2 regions of the Rubrimonas sp. genome follow, and region 2 is predicted to be linked to the other one. Evidence: riboswitches for the same ligand, from Rfam matches in the RefSeq annotation. Region 2 holds a riboswitch; the other holds the start of a gene.
What was found. A riboswitch is a leader RNA that binds a small molecule or an ion and turns the genes downstream of it on or off. The one in region 2 is predicted to bind thiamine pyrophosphate.

Region 1: linked by a shared signal. The riboswitch ahead of thiB (thiamine ABC transporter substrate binding subunit) and the one ahead of thiM (hydroxyethylthiazole kinase) in region 2 are both predicted to bind thiamine pyrophosphate.

The regions. Positions count from the first base shown of each region.
Region 1 is NZ_DAIQNN010000008.1:20,806-28,511, forward strand. Features, by position in the region: gene V7Q31_RS03770 (DUF808 domain-containing protein) at 1-893, shown strand, start outside; gene V7Q31_RS03775 (thiamine ABC transporter ATP-binding protein) at 904-1,626, opposite strand; gene V7Q31_RS03780 (thiamine/thiamine pyrophosphate ABC transporter permease ThiP) at 1,623-3,224, opposite strand; gene thiB (thiamine ABC transporter substrate binding subunit) at 3,200-4,207, opposite strand; TPP riboswitch at 4,255-4,355, opposite strand; gene V7Q31_RS03790 (alpha-ketoglutarate-dependent dioxygenase AlkB family protein) at 4,424-5,032, shown strand; RNA gene ssrA (transfer-messenger RNA) at 5,033-5,383, shown strand; gene V7Q31_RS03800 (ROK family transcriptional regulator) at 5,705-6,901, shown strand; gene mutS (DNA mismatch repair protein MutS) at 7,020-7,706, shown strand, end outside.
Region 2 is NZ_DAIQNN010000031.1:9,076-16,781, reverse strand. Features, by position in the region: gene V7Q31_RS09440 (helix-turn-helix domain-containing protein) at 1-362, opposite strand, end outside; gene typA (translational GTPase TypA) at 650-2,470, opposite strand; gene V7Q31_RS09430 (CorA family divalent cation transporter) at 2,556-3,530, opposite strand; gene V7Q31_RS09425 (NifB/NifX family molybdenum-iron cluster-binding protein) at 3,699-4,076, opposite strand; gene V7Q31_RS09420 (lysozyme inhibitor LprI family protein) at 4,087-4,611, opposite strand; TPP riboswitch at 4,855-4,951, shown strand; gene thiM (hydroxyethylthiazole kinase) at 5,013-5,801, shown strand; gene thiE (thiamine phosphate synthase) at 5,798-6,409, shown strand; gene thiD (bifunctional hydroxymethylpyrimidine kinase/phosphomethylpyrimidine kinase) at 6,406-7,212, shown strand; gene tenA (thiaminase II) at 7,209-7,706, shown strand, end outside.

The DNA.
Region 1 (7,706 bases), on a different contig from region 2:
CGAAGGCCGCGACCAAATCGGTGGGCGTGGTGATCGACGACGCCGCCGTCACGCCGCGTTACGTCACCGGCTTCTCGCCGGCGCGCGAACTGCCGATCGTCGGCAAGATCGCGCTCGGCTCGCTGAAGAACAAGCTTCTGATCCTGTTGCCGGCGGCGCTGATCCTGAGCCTCGCCGCGCCTTTCGCGGTGGTGCCGCTGCTGATGCTCGGCGCCGCGTTCCTGTGCTACGAGGGCGCCGAGAAAGTGTACGAGGTGCTGTTCCCGCACGCCGCCCACGCCCATGAGGCGAAGCTCGACGGCGCCGAGACGGCGGAGGCGCTCGAGCGGCGGACTGTCGCCGGCGCGATCCGCACCGACTTCATCCTGTCGGCGGAGATCATGGCGATCACGCTCTCGGCGGTGCCCGACGCCGGTTTCCTGACGCAGGCGCTGGTGCTGGCGGCGGTGGGGACGGGGATCACGGCGCTGGTCTACGGCGCCGTCGCGCTGATCGTGAAGGCCGACGATGTCGGCCTCGCGCTCGCCCGCAACGACGGCCACGGGCTGGCGTCGCAGGCGATCCGGGCGCTCGGGCGGGGGATCGTGCGGGCGATGCCGCATCTGCTGAACGTGCTCAAGGTGGTCGGAACGGCGGCGATGATCTGGGTCGGCGGCGGGATCATGATCCATGGGCTGGCCGTGTTCGGGCTGCCGGGGATCGAGCATGCGCTGGAGCATGCGGGCGAGGCGCTCGCCCATCTGGTCCCGCAGGCGCCGGGGCTGGCGGCCTGGAGCGTCCACGCGCTCGGCTCGGGCGTTCTGGGGCTCGCCGCGGGGCTCGCGCTGATCCCGGTCGTCGGCTGGGCGGCGCCGCTGGTCGGGCGGATCGCCGGGCTGTTTCGGCGCGGCTGAGGCGGCGCGGTCACCGGCCCAGATACGCGGCCATCTCCGCCGGAGGGTCGGCGAAAATCTCGGCGGCCGGGCGCGCGCCGCGGATCTCGCCCCCCGTTGCGGGTCCCTCGCCGGTCCGGCGCTCGGCGCAGAAGGCGACGAGGTCGGCGCGACGGGCCTCCTCGGGCTGGTGGGTGACGAGGATCACCGTGGCGCCGCGGGCGCGCAGGGTGCGGTCCACGAGGTCGAGCATCTGGGCGCGCAGGCCCGGGCCGAGGGCGGCGAAGGGCTCGTCGAGCAGCAGGACGGGCCGGTCGCGCAGCAGCGCGCGGGCAAGCGCGGCGCGCTGGCGCTGGCCGCCCGACAGCTCCGCAGGCATCCGCCGCCCGAGCCCTTCGAGGCCGGTCTCGGCGAGCGCGGCCTCGACGCGCGCGCGCTCGGCGCGGGTGGGCGACAGCGTCGGACGCAGGCCGAGCGCGACATTGGCGGCGAGGTCGAGATCGGGAAAGAGGTTGTTCTCCTGAAAGAGCAGGGTGACGGGCCTGTCGGCGGGGGCGAGGCCCGCCAGATCGCGGCCCTGCACGCGGATGGCGCCCGCTTCGACGGGCGCGAACCCGGCGATGGCGGCGAGGAGCGTCGATTTTCCCGCGCCCGACGGGCCGATCACGGCGACCAGCGCGCCCGCGGGGGCGGCGAGGTCGGCGCGCAGTGCGAAGCCGCCGGCGCGGGCGACGAGGCCCTCGACCGAGATCATGCGCGCCCTCCGATCAGCCGGTCGCAGGCCCAGAACAGCGCGAACGCCAAAGCGATCAGGATCAGACCCGCGGCATGCGCGGCGTCGATCCGCCGGCTCCCGGCGAGTTCGCTCATCAGAAGCGGCAGCGTCGGCGCGTCCGGGGCCGAGAACAGCGCGATCACGCCGAGATCGCCCGCCGCCAGCGCCGCCGCGAGCCCCGCCGCGAAGCCCAAGGGGCGGCGCAGCGCGGGCCAGTAGAGCGCGCGGAGCCGCACGAGGCCTCGCAGCCCGAGCGCGTCCGCGAGCCGCCCGCGCTCGGCCGCCGCCTGCGCGAGCGCGGGGGTCGTCAGCCGCAGGGCGAAGGGCGCGGCCATCGCGGCGTTGACCAGCGCCGTCAGCGGCAGGGCGAGCGCGACGGGGTCGGCGAAGGGCCGTAGCAGGACGAACAGCGCGATCCCCAGCACGAAAGGCGAGGCGGCGAGCGGCGACAGCCCCGCCGCCTCGACGAGCCGAGCCCTGCGGCGCGCGCCCGCGCCTTCCAGCGCCGCCGACAGCGCCGCGAGCGGCAGGGCGAACGCGAGCGCCAGCGTCGCCGAAATCGCCGCCACGATCAGGCTGCGCAGCGCCGCCTCCGCGATCCGCGCCCAGAGCGCGGCGTCGAGCGCCGCCAGCCCCGCAGCGCCGCGCAGCGCGACCGCGAGCAGCGGCGCGCCGAGAAACAGGCAGGCGGCGAGGATCGCCGCCGCGTCGCCCAGCGCGGCGGCGCGCGAGCGCCCGTCCCAGCGATCGGGGGCGGCGAAACCGCCGAAGCCCGAGGCTGCGGGGGCCGCCAGCGCCAGCGCCGCAAGCGCCGCGCCGAGGCTGATCGCCAGTTGCAGCGACGCCAGCCGGGCGGCGCGCGCGAGGTCGAACTCGAAGACCGCCGCCTGCCAGATCGCAAGCTCCAGCGTCGTGGCGCGCGGGCCGCCGCCGAGCATCAGGGCGGCGGTGAAGCTCGCGGCGCAGACGCCGAAGATCACCGCGAGCGCGCCCGGCGCGGCGCGCCGCAGCGCCGGGCCCTCCAGCAGGCGGAACAGCGTCCAGCCCTCGACGCCGAGCTGCGCCGCCGCCCGCCAGCGCTCGGGCGGGATGTCGGAATAGGCCTGCAGGATCAGCCGCGCAGCCAGCGGCAGGTTGAAGAAGACATGGGCGAGCAGCACGCCCGGCAGGCCGTAGACGTCCGGCCGCGGCAGGCCGAGCGCGGCGAGCCCGTCGCCGAGCCAGCCGTTGCGCCCCCAGACCGCGACGACGCCGAGCGCGGCGACCACAACGGGCAGCAGGAATGGGGCGCCGATCAGCCGGATCAGCGCGGCGCGCCCCGCGAAGCGCCGCCGCGCCAGCGCCCGCGCCAGCGGGATCGCCGCCAGAACCGACAGCGCCGCCGAGAGCGCGGCCTGCGTCACGGTGAACTCGACCGCCGCCCAGTCGGCCCGGCTGAACGCCGCGGCCGCCCCCTCGGCGCGCCATGCGACCACCGCGGCGGCTCCGCCGGTCAGCGAAAGGATTGCGGCGAGCGCGGCGAGCCCCGCCAGCAGAACCGGCGGGCGCAGGGCTAGCGGCTCAGCGCGTCGAGCCATTCCGCCAGCGCCTCCTCGCGCAGGGCCGTCGCCGCCTCGGGATCGGTGAGGATGCTGCGGGCCGGGCGGGGCAGGGCGGCGAAGGCGCCGGGAAGCTCGGCTCCCTCGGCGCGGGCGGGATACATCCAGTTCGTCGTCGGGATCGCCGACTGGAAATCCGGGCTCAGCATGAATCGCAGGAAGTCGCGGGCGAGCTCGGGCTGCGGCGCATTCGCGAGCGCAGCGGCCACTTCGATCTGGAGCGGGTGGCCTTCGGAGAAGAGCGCGGCGCGCTTGGTCGGGTCGTCCTCGGCGATCGCGTGATAGGCGGGCGAGGAGGTGTAGGACAGCGCCATCATCGCCTCGCCGTCGAGAAAGGCGGAATAGGCCTCCCACCAGCCGCGCGTGACGGTGACGATGCGCGGGGCGAGCGCCTCCCAGATCTCGGGCGCGCGGTCGCCATAGGTCTCCTTGATCCAGAGCAGCAGGCCGAGGCCCGGGGTGGAGGTGCGGGGGTCCTGAATGACGATGGTCACGTCCTCGGGCGCGGCGATCAGCGCCTCGAAGCTGTCCGGCGCGTCGGTCAGGCGGGTTTCGTCATAGACGAAGGCGAACCAGCCCCAGTCGAAAGGCAGGAAATGCGGATCGCTCCAGTCCACGGGCAGGTCGAGCGGCGGCGCGTCGATCCCGTGGGGGGCGGTGAGGCCCGCATCCTTCGCCGCCGCGATCAGGTTGAGGTCGAGGCCGAGCACGACGTCGGCGGGGCTGCGTTCGCCTTCGAGGCGCAGCCGGCCGAGCAGCGCGGCGCCGTCGCCGGCCGCCACGAGGTTCAGGTCGCAGCCGCATTGCGCCTCGAAGCGCGCTTCGATCACCGGGCCGGGGCCGTATTCGGAGACGAAGCTGTCATAGGCGTAAACCGTGAGGACCGGCCGCTCCTGCGCCGGCGCGGCGAGGCCGAGCAGGGCGAAAGCGACGGTCGCGGCGGAGAGGGGGGTCGGTTTCATGTGTCCTCCATCGCGACGCAGGGTCCGGCGGAGTCGGCCCCGCCAGGGCGGAGCCTTCGCGCCTTTCCTACGCCGGCATGATCCGGGTCAGGTTCAACGGGTCCGCTTGGCAGCGTCTCAGCCCTTCCGGGCGCCCCGAGGCGGCGTCGATGGTAACGCGAAGCCGGCGCGGCGCAAGCCCTTGCCGCGACGCGCCGCACGGCGCATTTGCCCGGCATGACCCCGCCGCTCGACCTCAAGGGCGTCCTGATCTTCAGGGGGCTGCTCGATCCCGCCCGGCAGCGCGAGCTCGTCGCCGCCGTGCGCGGCGCGCTGGCCGAGGCGCCGCTGATCCGCCCGGTGACGGCGTGGGGCAAGCCGATGTCGGTGCGGATGAGCTCGGCGGGGCGCGTGGGATGGGTGATCGACCGGGGCCGCTATCGCTACGCCGACCGCCACCCCGACGCCGGCCGTCAATGGCCCGCGATCCCCGAGGCGGCGCTGGCGGTCTGGCGGGAAATCGCCGACTGGCCGGACCCGCCCGATTCGATGCTGATCAACTGGTATGGCGAGGGCGCGCGGATGGGGCTGCATCGCGACGCGGACGAAGGGCGGTTCGACGCTCCCGTGGTCTCGGTCTCGCTCGGCGATCCGGCGCTGTTCCGGGTCGGAGGGCTGGAGCGGTCGGACCCGACCGCGTCGGTCTGGCTGAATTCGGGCGACGTCGCGGTGCTGGGGGGCGCGGCGCGGCTGGCCTATCACGGGATCGACCGGCTGCGCTTCGGGGCGGGCGGGCTGTTGCCGGGCGGCGGCAGGATCAACCTCACCTTCCGCGTCGTCGCCTGAGGACTTGCGAAACGGCGCGCGAAACGCCATGTTGGCGTTGTCCCGCAAGGGACTATGGCGATAAACGCGCGCGGAATAAGCGGTTCGGACCCGGGGGCGGTACCCGGCGGCTCCACCAACCACCCGGTCATGGACGGGAGCGGGGGCCGAAACAGGATCGACGGACGTGTAAAGGCGTTATGCTTTCGCTCGGTGGGATTCGCCGTTATCGGATCAAAAAGTACAGTTGCCAATGACAACCGTGCTCCGGTGGCCGTCGCTGCGTAATGCAGCGCCCAAACCGAAACTGAAGTCCTGAGGCTTAGCCGCTTCAGGCGGGGCCGCCGGCGCCTGGCAACAGAAGCCGGCACTACCCCCCCCCGCCGCCCGATCTCGGTCGCGCTCCAGTCATCGCATGCGCGCTCGCGGTGATGAGCGATATGGCTGCGCGCCGCGTTCGACCTCGTCGCGCTCGGCGACATGCAGCGGAACCGGGAAGCGCATCCTGCGGTCGGGCGCGTGGTCGGGGCGCATCGGAGCCTCCGCGACCTGCCCCGGAGCCAGCCGCTCGGGCCGCCACGCCCGGCGCCGCCGCACGCGCCTCGCCGGGCGCAAAGCGCCGCATGGCCGTGAGTTGGCTAAGTGAACTAACTTATGCTATCGAGTCCGAATAATCCCCCAGAGCGGCAGAGGATGCCCGCCCGCCAGATCCCGGAACTGCGCAGCGACAACGAACGGCGCGTGATCGCGGCGATCCGCGCGCGGGGCGCGCTCTCGCGGGCCGAGATCGCCCGGCTTCTGGGCCTGAGCGCGCCCGGCGCCTCGACCATCGTCGGCGGTCTGGCGGATCGGGGATTGCTGCGCGCGCAGGCCAAGCAGCGCGGCCATATCGGCCAGCCGATCACCCCCTTCACGCTCGACCCCGAGGGCGCTTGCGCGATCGGCGTCAAGATCGGGCGGCGCAGCGTCGAGGCGGCGCTGGTCGATCTTCTGGGCGAGGTGGTCGCCGCGCGGGAGGTCCCGCATGACGGCCCCGACCCGAGGCCCGACCCCGCCGCTTCCTTCGTCCTCGCCCGCGAGATGGTGGCGGAACTCATGGCGGAGGCGCCGCAGGGCGCGGCGAGGTTCGTCGGCGTCGGCGTGGCCATCCCCGGCGACATCTCGGGCTGGAGCGCGGCGGCGGGCGAACCCGCTCCGGGCGATCTGTGGCGCGACGTCGACGTCGCGGCGGCGCTGCGGCTGGCGCCTGGGCTGCGGGTCGAGACGATCCCCGACAGCGCGGCGGCGCTGGTCGCGCAGCTGGCGCGCGGACCGTCGATCGGGCACGGGGCGGCGCTGTGCCTCTATCTGGGGACGTTCGTCGGCGGCGGGCTGGCGATCGCCGGGCGGTTGCACGCCGGCGATCACGGCGCCGCCGGCGCGCTCGCCGCAGCGCCGGTTCCCGGACCCGCGCTTTCGGGCGGGGCGCGGCAGTTGCTGCACGACGCCTCGCTGCGGGCGCTCGAGGAGGCTCTGGCGGCGCGCGGCCATCCGGCGATGGCGGTGATCCGCGGGCAGACCGAGGCGCCGGAAGCCGAGGCCCTGTTCGCCGAGTGGCTAGGGACGGCGGCCCCGGCGCTCGCGCATGCGGCGGCGGCGGCGCATGCGGTGGTCGACCTGTCGCATGTCTTCATCGACGGCGTGTTCCGGCCGGAGTGGCGCGCCCGGACCGTTGAGGCGACGCGGGAGGCGCTGGCGCGGATGCGGCTCGCAGGGCTCGCGCCGCCGCTGATCGAGGCCGGCTGCGTCGGCTGGCCGGCCCGGGTGCTGGGGGCGGCGCTGACGCCGCTCGAGCGCGTCTTCGGTCCGATGGCGCGGGGCCATGGCGCGGGGACGCCCGGCGCGGCCTGATCGCGCTGCGGGCGGTCGGGCCGCGCTTCGACCCGGGACGATCTTTCCGGGCGGCCCTTCGCCAATCCGCCCCGCCCATGCTAGCCATGACCCCGACCAGCGCATCCGCCGAGGGGCCATGCCGAAAGACGACGACGCGCCCACGCCGATGATGGCGCAGTATCTGGAGATCAAGGCGCGCGCGGGCGACGCGCTGCTGTTCTACCGGATGGGCGACTTCTACGAGATGTTCTTCGAGGACGCGGTGCGCGCGGCGCAGGCGCTCGACATCGCGTTGACCAAACGCGGCAGGCATCTCGGCGAGGACATCCCGATGTGCGGCGTGCCCGTCGCCACCGCCGAGGCCTATCTGGCGCAGCTGATCCGCAAGGGCTTCCGCGTCGCCGTCTGCGAGCAGATGGAGGACCCGGCGGAGGCGAAGAAGCGCGGCGCGAAATCGGTCGTCGCGCGCGACATCGTGCGCCTCGTCACCCCCGGCACGCTGACCGAGGAGGCGCTGCTGGAGGCGCGCTCGGCCAACCACCTCGCCGCCTACGCCGAAATCCGCGGCGAAAGCGGGCTCGCCTGGTGCGATCTGTCCACTGGCGACGTGCGCGCCGCGCCGCTCGCGCGCGCGGAGCTGCCGGGCTGGCTCGCCCGCGTGGGGCCGCGCGAAGTGCTGGCGCCCGAGGCGCTCTGGCTCGACGCGGGCCTGCGCGGGACCATCGAGGAGGCGGGCGCGGCGGCGACGCCGCTCGGGCCGGCGAGCTTCGACAGCGCCTCCGCCGAGGCGCGGCTGCGCGCGCTCTACAAGGTGGCGGCGCTG
Region 2 (7,706 bases):
ACCTGCGCGAGGTCGAAAAGTCGCCGCCGCTGGGTTTCGGGGATCGCGTAGTAGGAGCGCAGAAGGTCGAGCGCTTCGCGGTCGCCGAGGAAATCCGCCGGCGCGCGCGTCGCGCCCTCGACCGCCTCGACCGGCGCCTCGTCGGCGTCGAGGCCGGCGAAGAAGAAGGAGATCGGCGTGTCGAGCGCCGTCGCGATGTCCCACAGCCGCGATGCGGAGATGCGGTTCGCGCCGGTCTCGTATTTCTGGATCTGCTGGAACTTGATCCCGACCCTTTCGCCAAGTTGCTGCTGGGTCATTCCGACCATCCAGCGACGATGGCGGACGCGCTTGCCGACATGGACATCAACCGGGTGCGACATGGATTCCTCTCCTCAACCAACGCTCACGCAGCTGTGATAGCAAATCGCGTGCCAATTGGCCGCTCGGGGCGGGCGCCGTTGCACGCGGAAGAAGAATCCATATCGATCGACGCACGTTCGGCCTGTGTCGCAGATGCGGGCGATGTGAAAAGGGTTAATTCTTTGCGACGGGCTCGGCGACGGCTATGCGTTTTGCGCCGCACTTTCGCGTTAAAAGTGCAAAACGCATCGCATAATGCGAATCGGCTCTGCGTCGCGTTTCCGGGGCTGCGCCGACCTGCGCCAGGTCAGCCCTGAGCCTTGCGCGACTCGCGCTTGCGCTCGTTGGGGTCGAGGAAGCGCTTGCGCAGCCGCAGCGATTTCGGCGTCACCTCGACCAGTTCGTCGTCCTCGATATAGGCGATCGCCTCTTCGAGGCTCATGCGGATCGGCGTGGTCAGCACCACCGCCTCGTCCTTGCCGGCGGCGCGGATGTTGGTGAGCTGCTTGCCCTTGAGCGGGTTCACTTCCAGGTCGTTGTCGCGGCTGTGCTCGCCGATGATCATGCCCTGATAGACCTGCTCGCCGCCGCCGATGAACATCCGGCCGCGGTCCTCCAGCTTCCACAGCGCGTAGGAGACCGAGTCGCCCGTCTCCATCGAGATCAGCACGCCCTGCCGCCGCCCCGGGATCGCGCCCTTGTAGGGCGCCCATTCGTGAAACACCCGGTTCAGCACGCCGGTGCCGCGCGTGTCGGTCATGAACTCGCCATGATAGCCGATCAGGCCGCGGCTCGGCACATGGGCGACGATGCGGGTCTTGCCGGCGCCGGCGGGGCGCATCTCGGCCAGTTCGCCCTTGCGCTGGCTGAGCTTCTCGACCACCGCGCCGGCGTATTCCTCGTCCACGTCGACCGTGACTTCCTCGACCGGCTCCAGCCGCTGGCCGTCCTCCTCGCGCATCAGCACGCGGGGCCGCGAAATCGACAGCTCGAACCCCTCGCGCCGCATGTTCTCGATCAGCACGCCCATCTGAAGCTCGCCGCGCCCGGCCACGTCGAAGGCCTCGCCGCCCGGCGTCTCCGTCACGCGGATCGCGACGTTGCTCTCGGCCTCGCGCATAAGCCTGTCGCGGATCACGCGACTCTGCACCTTGTCGCCGTCGCGCCCCGCGAGCGGGCTGTCGTTGATGCCGAAGGTGACCGAAATGGTCGGCGGGTCGATGGGCTGGGCCTCCAGCGGCGCGCTCACCGACAGATCGCACAGCGTGTCGGCCACCGTCGCCTTGCTCATGCCCGCGAGCGCCACGATGTCGCCCGCCTCGGCGCGCTCGACCGGCATGCGCGCGAGCCCGCGGAAGGCGAGCACCTTGGAGATGCGGAAACGCTCGATCTCGCGCCCGTCGCGGCTCAGCGCCTTGACCGTCGCGCCGGCGACGGCGGCGCCGCTCTCGACGCGGCCGGTCAGGATGCGCCCGAGGAAGGGATCGGCCTCCAGCGTGGTCGCGCGCATGCGGAAGGGCTCGGCGGCATGGGCGACCTGCGCCGGCGCCGGGACGTGTCGGACGACGAGATCGAAAAGCGGCGCGAGGCTCGCGCGCGGGCCGTCCAGCTCCACATCGGCCCAGCCGTTGATCCCCGACGCGTAGAGGACCGGGAAGTCGAGCTGCTCGGAGGTGGCGTCGAGCGCCACGAAAAGGTCGAAAACCTCGTCGAGCGCGCGGTCGGGCTCGGCGGCGGGCTTGTCGACCTTGTTGAGCACGACGATGGGCCGCAGCCCGAGCCGCAGCGCCTTGGAGGTGACGAATTTCGTCTGCGGCATCGGGCCTTCGGCGGCGTCGACGAGCAGCACGACCCCGTCGACCATGCTCAGGATGCGCTCGACCTCGCCGCCGAAATCGGCGTGGCCCGGCGTGTCGACGATGTTCACCCGCGCGCCGTGCCACTCGACCGAGGTGCATTTGGCGAGGATGGTGATCCCGCGCTCGCGTTCGAGGTCGTTGCTGTCCATCGCGCGTTCGGCCACCGCCTGATTGGCGCGGAACGATCCGGACTGCTTGAGCAATTCGTCCACCAGCGTCGTCTTGCCATGGTCGACATGGGCGATGATGGCGATGTTGCGGATGTCCATGCGTCACGGTCCTGCGGTTGCGGCTCGCGCGGTCTCTAGCCGAGGGCGGGGGGAAAACCAACTGCGCTGTCGCAGTGCGGCGCCGTCAGAGATAGCGCAGCCAGCGCAGCAGCAGCGCCACGCCGAGGCCGAGCGACAGAACCAGCGCCGAATAGACGGGAAACGACCAGCTCTGTTCGGCGAAGGGGATGCCCTCGAGATTGACCCCGAACAGCCCGGTGATGAAGGTCAGCGGCAGGAACACCACCGACACCGCCGACAGCGTCAGCAGCACCGTATTGGTCTGCTCGGCGACCCGAAGCGCCGCCTCGTCGGAGATCACGGCGCTGCGCGAGCGCACCGCTTCGAGATCCTCGGCGATCCGGCCGAAGGCGTCGGCCTCCCGGCGCAGCGCCTCGCGCTCGCGCTTGGCCAGCCAGTCGGGGCGCAGCCGCGCCAGCCGCGCAACCGCCATCGCCTGCGGCGCGACATGGCGGTGCAGCTGGATCGCGTCGTGGCGCGCGTCGTTCAGCGCCCTTCGCCGCCGCACCGGAAGCGCGCTCTCGCTGCGCAGGGATTCGATTTCGAAGGCGTCGACGGCGAGTTGAAGTTCGTCGAGCACCGGCTCGAGCTCCTCGCGCAACTCGCCCACCAGCCGCGCCACGAAGGCCCCGGGACTCGGCGTCTCGCCGCGGTCGAGCGCGGCGCATATGGTTTCGACGGCGCGCACCCGCCGCCCCTCGACCGAGACCACCCGGCGCGGTTCGATGAACAGCCGCAGCGAGACCATGTCCTCGGGGCGCTCGCCGGGCTCGCGGTTGGCGCCGCGGAGGATCAGCAGGACGCCGCCGTCGATGGCGGCGAGGCGCGGGCGGGTGTCCTGCGCGATCAGCGCCGGCGCCACCGCCTCGGGCAGCCCGGCCCCGTGAAGCAGCCAGTCGCGCGCCTCCAGCGACTCGCGCCCGAGATGGACCCACCGCCAGCCTTCGCAGGCCTCTGCGAAGGCCGATAGCGGAACGGCGCGGGCGGCGCCGAGCGGTTCGATCTCGCGGGCGTGGATCACCCCGGTGGGCGCGCTCATGCGGCGTCTCGCGCATTGTTCAGCGAAAGCGTTAGAATAACCGGGTGGCGAAGGGCAAGGCGTCGCCTCGCCCTTCGGCGTTGCGCGGCCTCGATCCTGACCGGAGCGTCCACGACGGCTGAACGCGCCGGTGCGACCTGCTGGGAGCGGAAGGGGCGCAGGGGCGCTTCAGCCTTCGGGGCGAGCAGGCCCGCCATGATCGTGATCATGATCGTGCGGCGCGGCGGGCGCGAGGCGGCCTTCCACGAAGTCTCGCGCCGCGCGCGCCGGATCGGTTTCGGACGTGGCCAACGCTGCGACGCCGCGCGCCGCCATGCGCCGGCGGAATCCCTCGCCGACGCCGCCCGCGATGATCGCGGCGATTTCGTAGAGCGGATGCGGGCCGTCGCCGTGGAAATCATGCAGCGCCATGCCCATCGGCAGCTTCAGCCGCTCGATCTCGCGCGGCGCTTCGCCCGGGCTGGCCTCGAAGATGAAGAACTTGCGCGTCCGGCCCACATGCGCGGTGACGGTGCGGAAATTCTGGCTGGCGACGGCGATGCGCATCTCGGCCTCCCTACTGCGAGCGGCGCGAACCGGCGCCCCGGTCGAGCAGGAGCGTCTGGTCGGCGGTCAGCTGGAGGATGCATTCGGAGGCGACGATCATCCGCTCGGGCGCGCCGCGTTTCAGCATCGCCTCGAAGGCGCAGCGCTTCTCGGCCCACTCCTTCCACGCCTCGCGCAGCGCCGCGAGGTCGTCGGTCAGGCGCGGCGCCCCCTCGGCGATCGCCTTGCCGTGCAGGGCGTCGAGCCGCGCCGCCTTGGCCGCCATACGCTCCTCGGCCTCGGCGAGCCGTTTGCGCCACCAGCCGGTCTCGGTGTTCAGACACAGGGCGGCGTCGACGGGATCGGGCTTGCGGAGCGCGGCCCGGCAGGCCCGGGCGCTCTCGCCGATGCAGGCGCGCCTCGCTTCGTCCGACCCGGCCTCGGCGAGGCAGGCCTCCGTCGCAGGGGCGGGCTTGCGCGCGGGGTCGGCGGCGGCGGCGGCGGCGTTCAGGCTGGCCAGAACGAGCAGCGCGGGAAGAAGGTGGCGTCGACGCATCGGGGGCGCCTCTCTGGTTGGGTCGGCCCCGGGGGCGCGAGACGTCGCACGGCTTAAGCATGGGCGCGCCTGCGCCGTCAGTGACACGCTCACAGATCCTGATGGTTTCCGTCCGAAATAAGCGTCGGCGGTCGGGCCGCCGGCCGACCGGCGCTCCGCCCGACGCGGGAACCGGCCGCGCGCGCAGTCGAACCGGATCGGACGCGAAGGGTTGACTCGGCCCGGCGGAATTCGTCTAGCTGCCGGCTCGGACAGGGGCGTCCGCGCATGCGCGGGCTGAGAAGCACCCTTCGAACCTGAACCAGATCATGCTGGCGTAGGGAGTCCGCGGTGCCATCGGCGCGCGCCACTGTCGGTCGCGTCACCGCATCGCCTCTCCCGACGTCCGAAAGGGGAGAGCGATGGAGAACCCGGGCGACCACCTTGCGCGGATGCGCGAAACCGCGCCGCTTGTGCAGAACATCTCGAACTTCGTCGCGATGAACCTCATGGCCAATGTGCTGCTGGCCGTAGGCGCGTCGCCTGCGATGGTCCATGCGCGCGAGGAAGCGGCCGAGTTCGCCGCTCTGGCGCAGGCGCTGACGGTCAATATCGGCACGGCGGACCCGGCCTGGGGCGCGGCGATGCAGGACGCCGCCGCCGCGATGAACGCGGCGGGCCGGCCATGGGTCTTCGATCCGGTGGGCGTCTCCGCCACCCGGTTCCGACGGGACCTCTCCGCGCGGCTGATCGCGCTGAAGCCGACGGCGATCCGCGGCAACGCCTCGGAGATACGCGCATTGGCCGGGCTCTCCGGCGCCGCGCGCGGGGTCGACGCCGGCGACAGCGTCGAGGCTGCGATGGAGGCGGCGCAGGCGCTGGCCCGGCGCACGGGCGGGGTGGTCGCCGTGTCGGGGGCGGTCGATTACGTCACGGACGGGACGCGCGGCTGTCGCGTGGCCAACGGGCATCCGCTGATGGCGCGGGTGACGGCGATGGGCTGTTCGCTCAACGGCGTGATCGCCGCGTTCTGCGCTTGCGCCCCTGCGCTCGAGGCCACGGCGGCGGCGCTGGCCTGCTACGGCCTGGCGGGCGAGCGGGCCGCGCAGGCCGCGCAGGGGCCGGGCAGCTTTCAGCCGGCCTTCCTCGACGCGCTGGCGGCCCAGACGCCCGCGGCCCTCTCCGCCGGCGCGAAGGTGTCGGCGGCATGATCGGCGCGGTCTATGTCGTCACCGATCCCGACGCGCCCCTGCCGGTGTTCGAGCAGGCCCTCGCGGCGGCGCGCGGCGGGGCCCTGACGGTGCAACTGCGCGACAAGACGGCCCCGGACGCCGATCTGACGGCGCTGGCGCGCGCGCTTCTGGCCGAGTTGCGCCCGCGCGGTGTGAAGCTGATCGTCAACGATCGGCTGGAGGTGGCGCTGGCGGCCGACGCGGACGGGCTGCACATCGGCCAGACCGACGGCGACCCGGCGGCGGCGCGCGCGCGGCTCGGGGCGGGCAAGCTCCTCGGCCTGTCCGTCGAGAGGCCGGAACACTGCGCCGCCGTCCCGGCTTGCGTCGACTATCTCGGCGCGGGGCCGGTGCGGGCGACCGCGACCAAACCCGACCACGCGGCCCCGGTGGGCTTCGACGGGCTGGCGGCGATCGCGGCGCGCGCGCCGGCGCCGGTGATCGCGATCGGCGGTCTGGGCGCCGGCGACGCGGCGGCGGTGAAACGCGCCGGGGCCGCGGGCATGGCGGTGGTCTCGGCCGTCGCGCGCGCGCCCGACCCCGAGGCCGCGACGCGGGCGCTGGTCGCCGAATGGAGGCGCGCATGATCCCCAACATCCTCGCCATCGCCGGCTCCGACCCGTCGGGCGGGGCGGGCGCGCAGGCCGACGTCAAGGCGATCTCGGCCTGCGGCGGCTATGCGATGGCCGCAATCACCGCGCTGACGGCGCAGAACACGCGCGGGGTGACCGGCGCCCAGCTGGTCGCGCCCGACTTCGCGGCGGCGCAGATCAGAGCCGTGCGCGACGACATCCGCATCGACGCCGTCAAGATCGGCATGCTGGGTTCCGCCGACATCGTCGCGGCGGTGGCCGAGGCTCTGGCCGGGCTCGACGCGCCCATCGTGCTCGACCCGGTGATGGTGGCCAAGGGCGGCGACCGCCTGCTCGCGACCGATGCAGTCGCCGCCTTGCGCGAGGCGCTGCTGCCGATGGCCGACGTGATCACGCCCAATCTTCCGGAGGCCGCCGATCTGCTGGGCGCGGCGCCCGCCGCCGACATCGCGGAGATGGCCGCGCAGGCGCAGGCCCTGCGCGCGCTGGGCGCGCGCGCCGTGCTGATGAAGGGCGGGCATCTGGGCGGGGCGGACAGCCCCGACCTGCTGGTCCACGCCGGGGGCGTGGAGCGGCTGGACGGGCCGCGCCACGCCACGCGCAACACCCATGGCACGGGCTGCTCGCTCTCCTCGGCGCTGGCCTGCGAGTTGGGGCATGGCCGCGCGCTGCCGGAGGCGGCGGCGCGCGCCAAGGCGTGGCTCTCGGACGCCATCGCCGCCGCCGGAGACCTCGGCGTCGGCGCCGGTCATGGCCCGGTCCATCATTTCCACGCCCTCTGGAGAAACCCGCGATGAGCTTCACCGAAACCGCGCTGCGGGAGAACGCCCGGCTCTGCGCCGATATCCGCGCAATGCCTTTCAACCGCGCGCTCGCCGACGGCTCGCTGGAGCAGGCGGTTTTCCAGCACTACGTCTTGCAGGACGCCCATTACCTCGAGGGCTTCGCGCGCGCGCTGGCCTGCGCCGCCGCCAGGGCGCCCGACGCCGAAGCCGTGGCGCAGCTTTCGGGAGCGGCGGCGGGCGCCATCGCGGTGGAGCGCCAACTGCACGCCCATTTCATGGGGATCTACGGCGTCGATTCGGAGAGCTTCGCCGCCACCCCGCCCAGCCCCGTCTGCGAGCACTATGTCGGTTTTCTGGTGGCGACAGCCGCGACGCGGGGGATCGGCGAAGCGGTCGCCGCGCTCCTGCCGTGCTTCTGGATCTATCGCGACGTGGGCGCGGGCATCCACGCCGCCGCCAGCGCCGACAATCCCTATCGCGCCTGGATCGACGCCTATGCGGGCGAC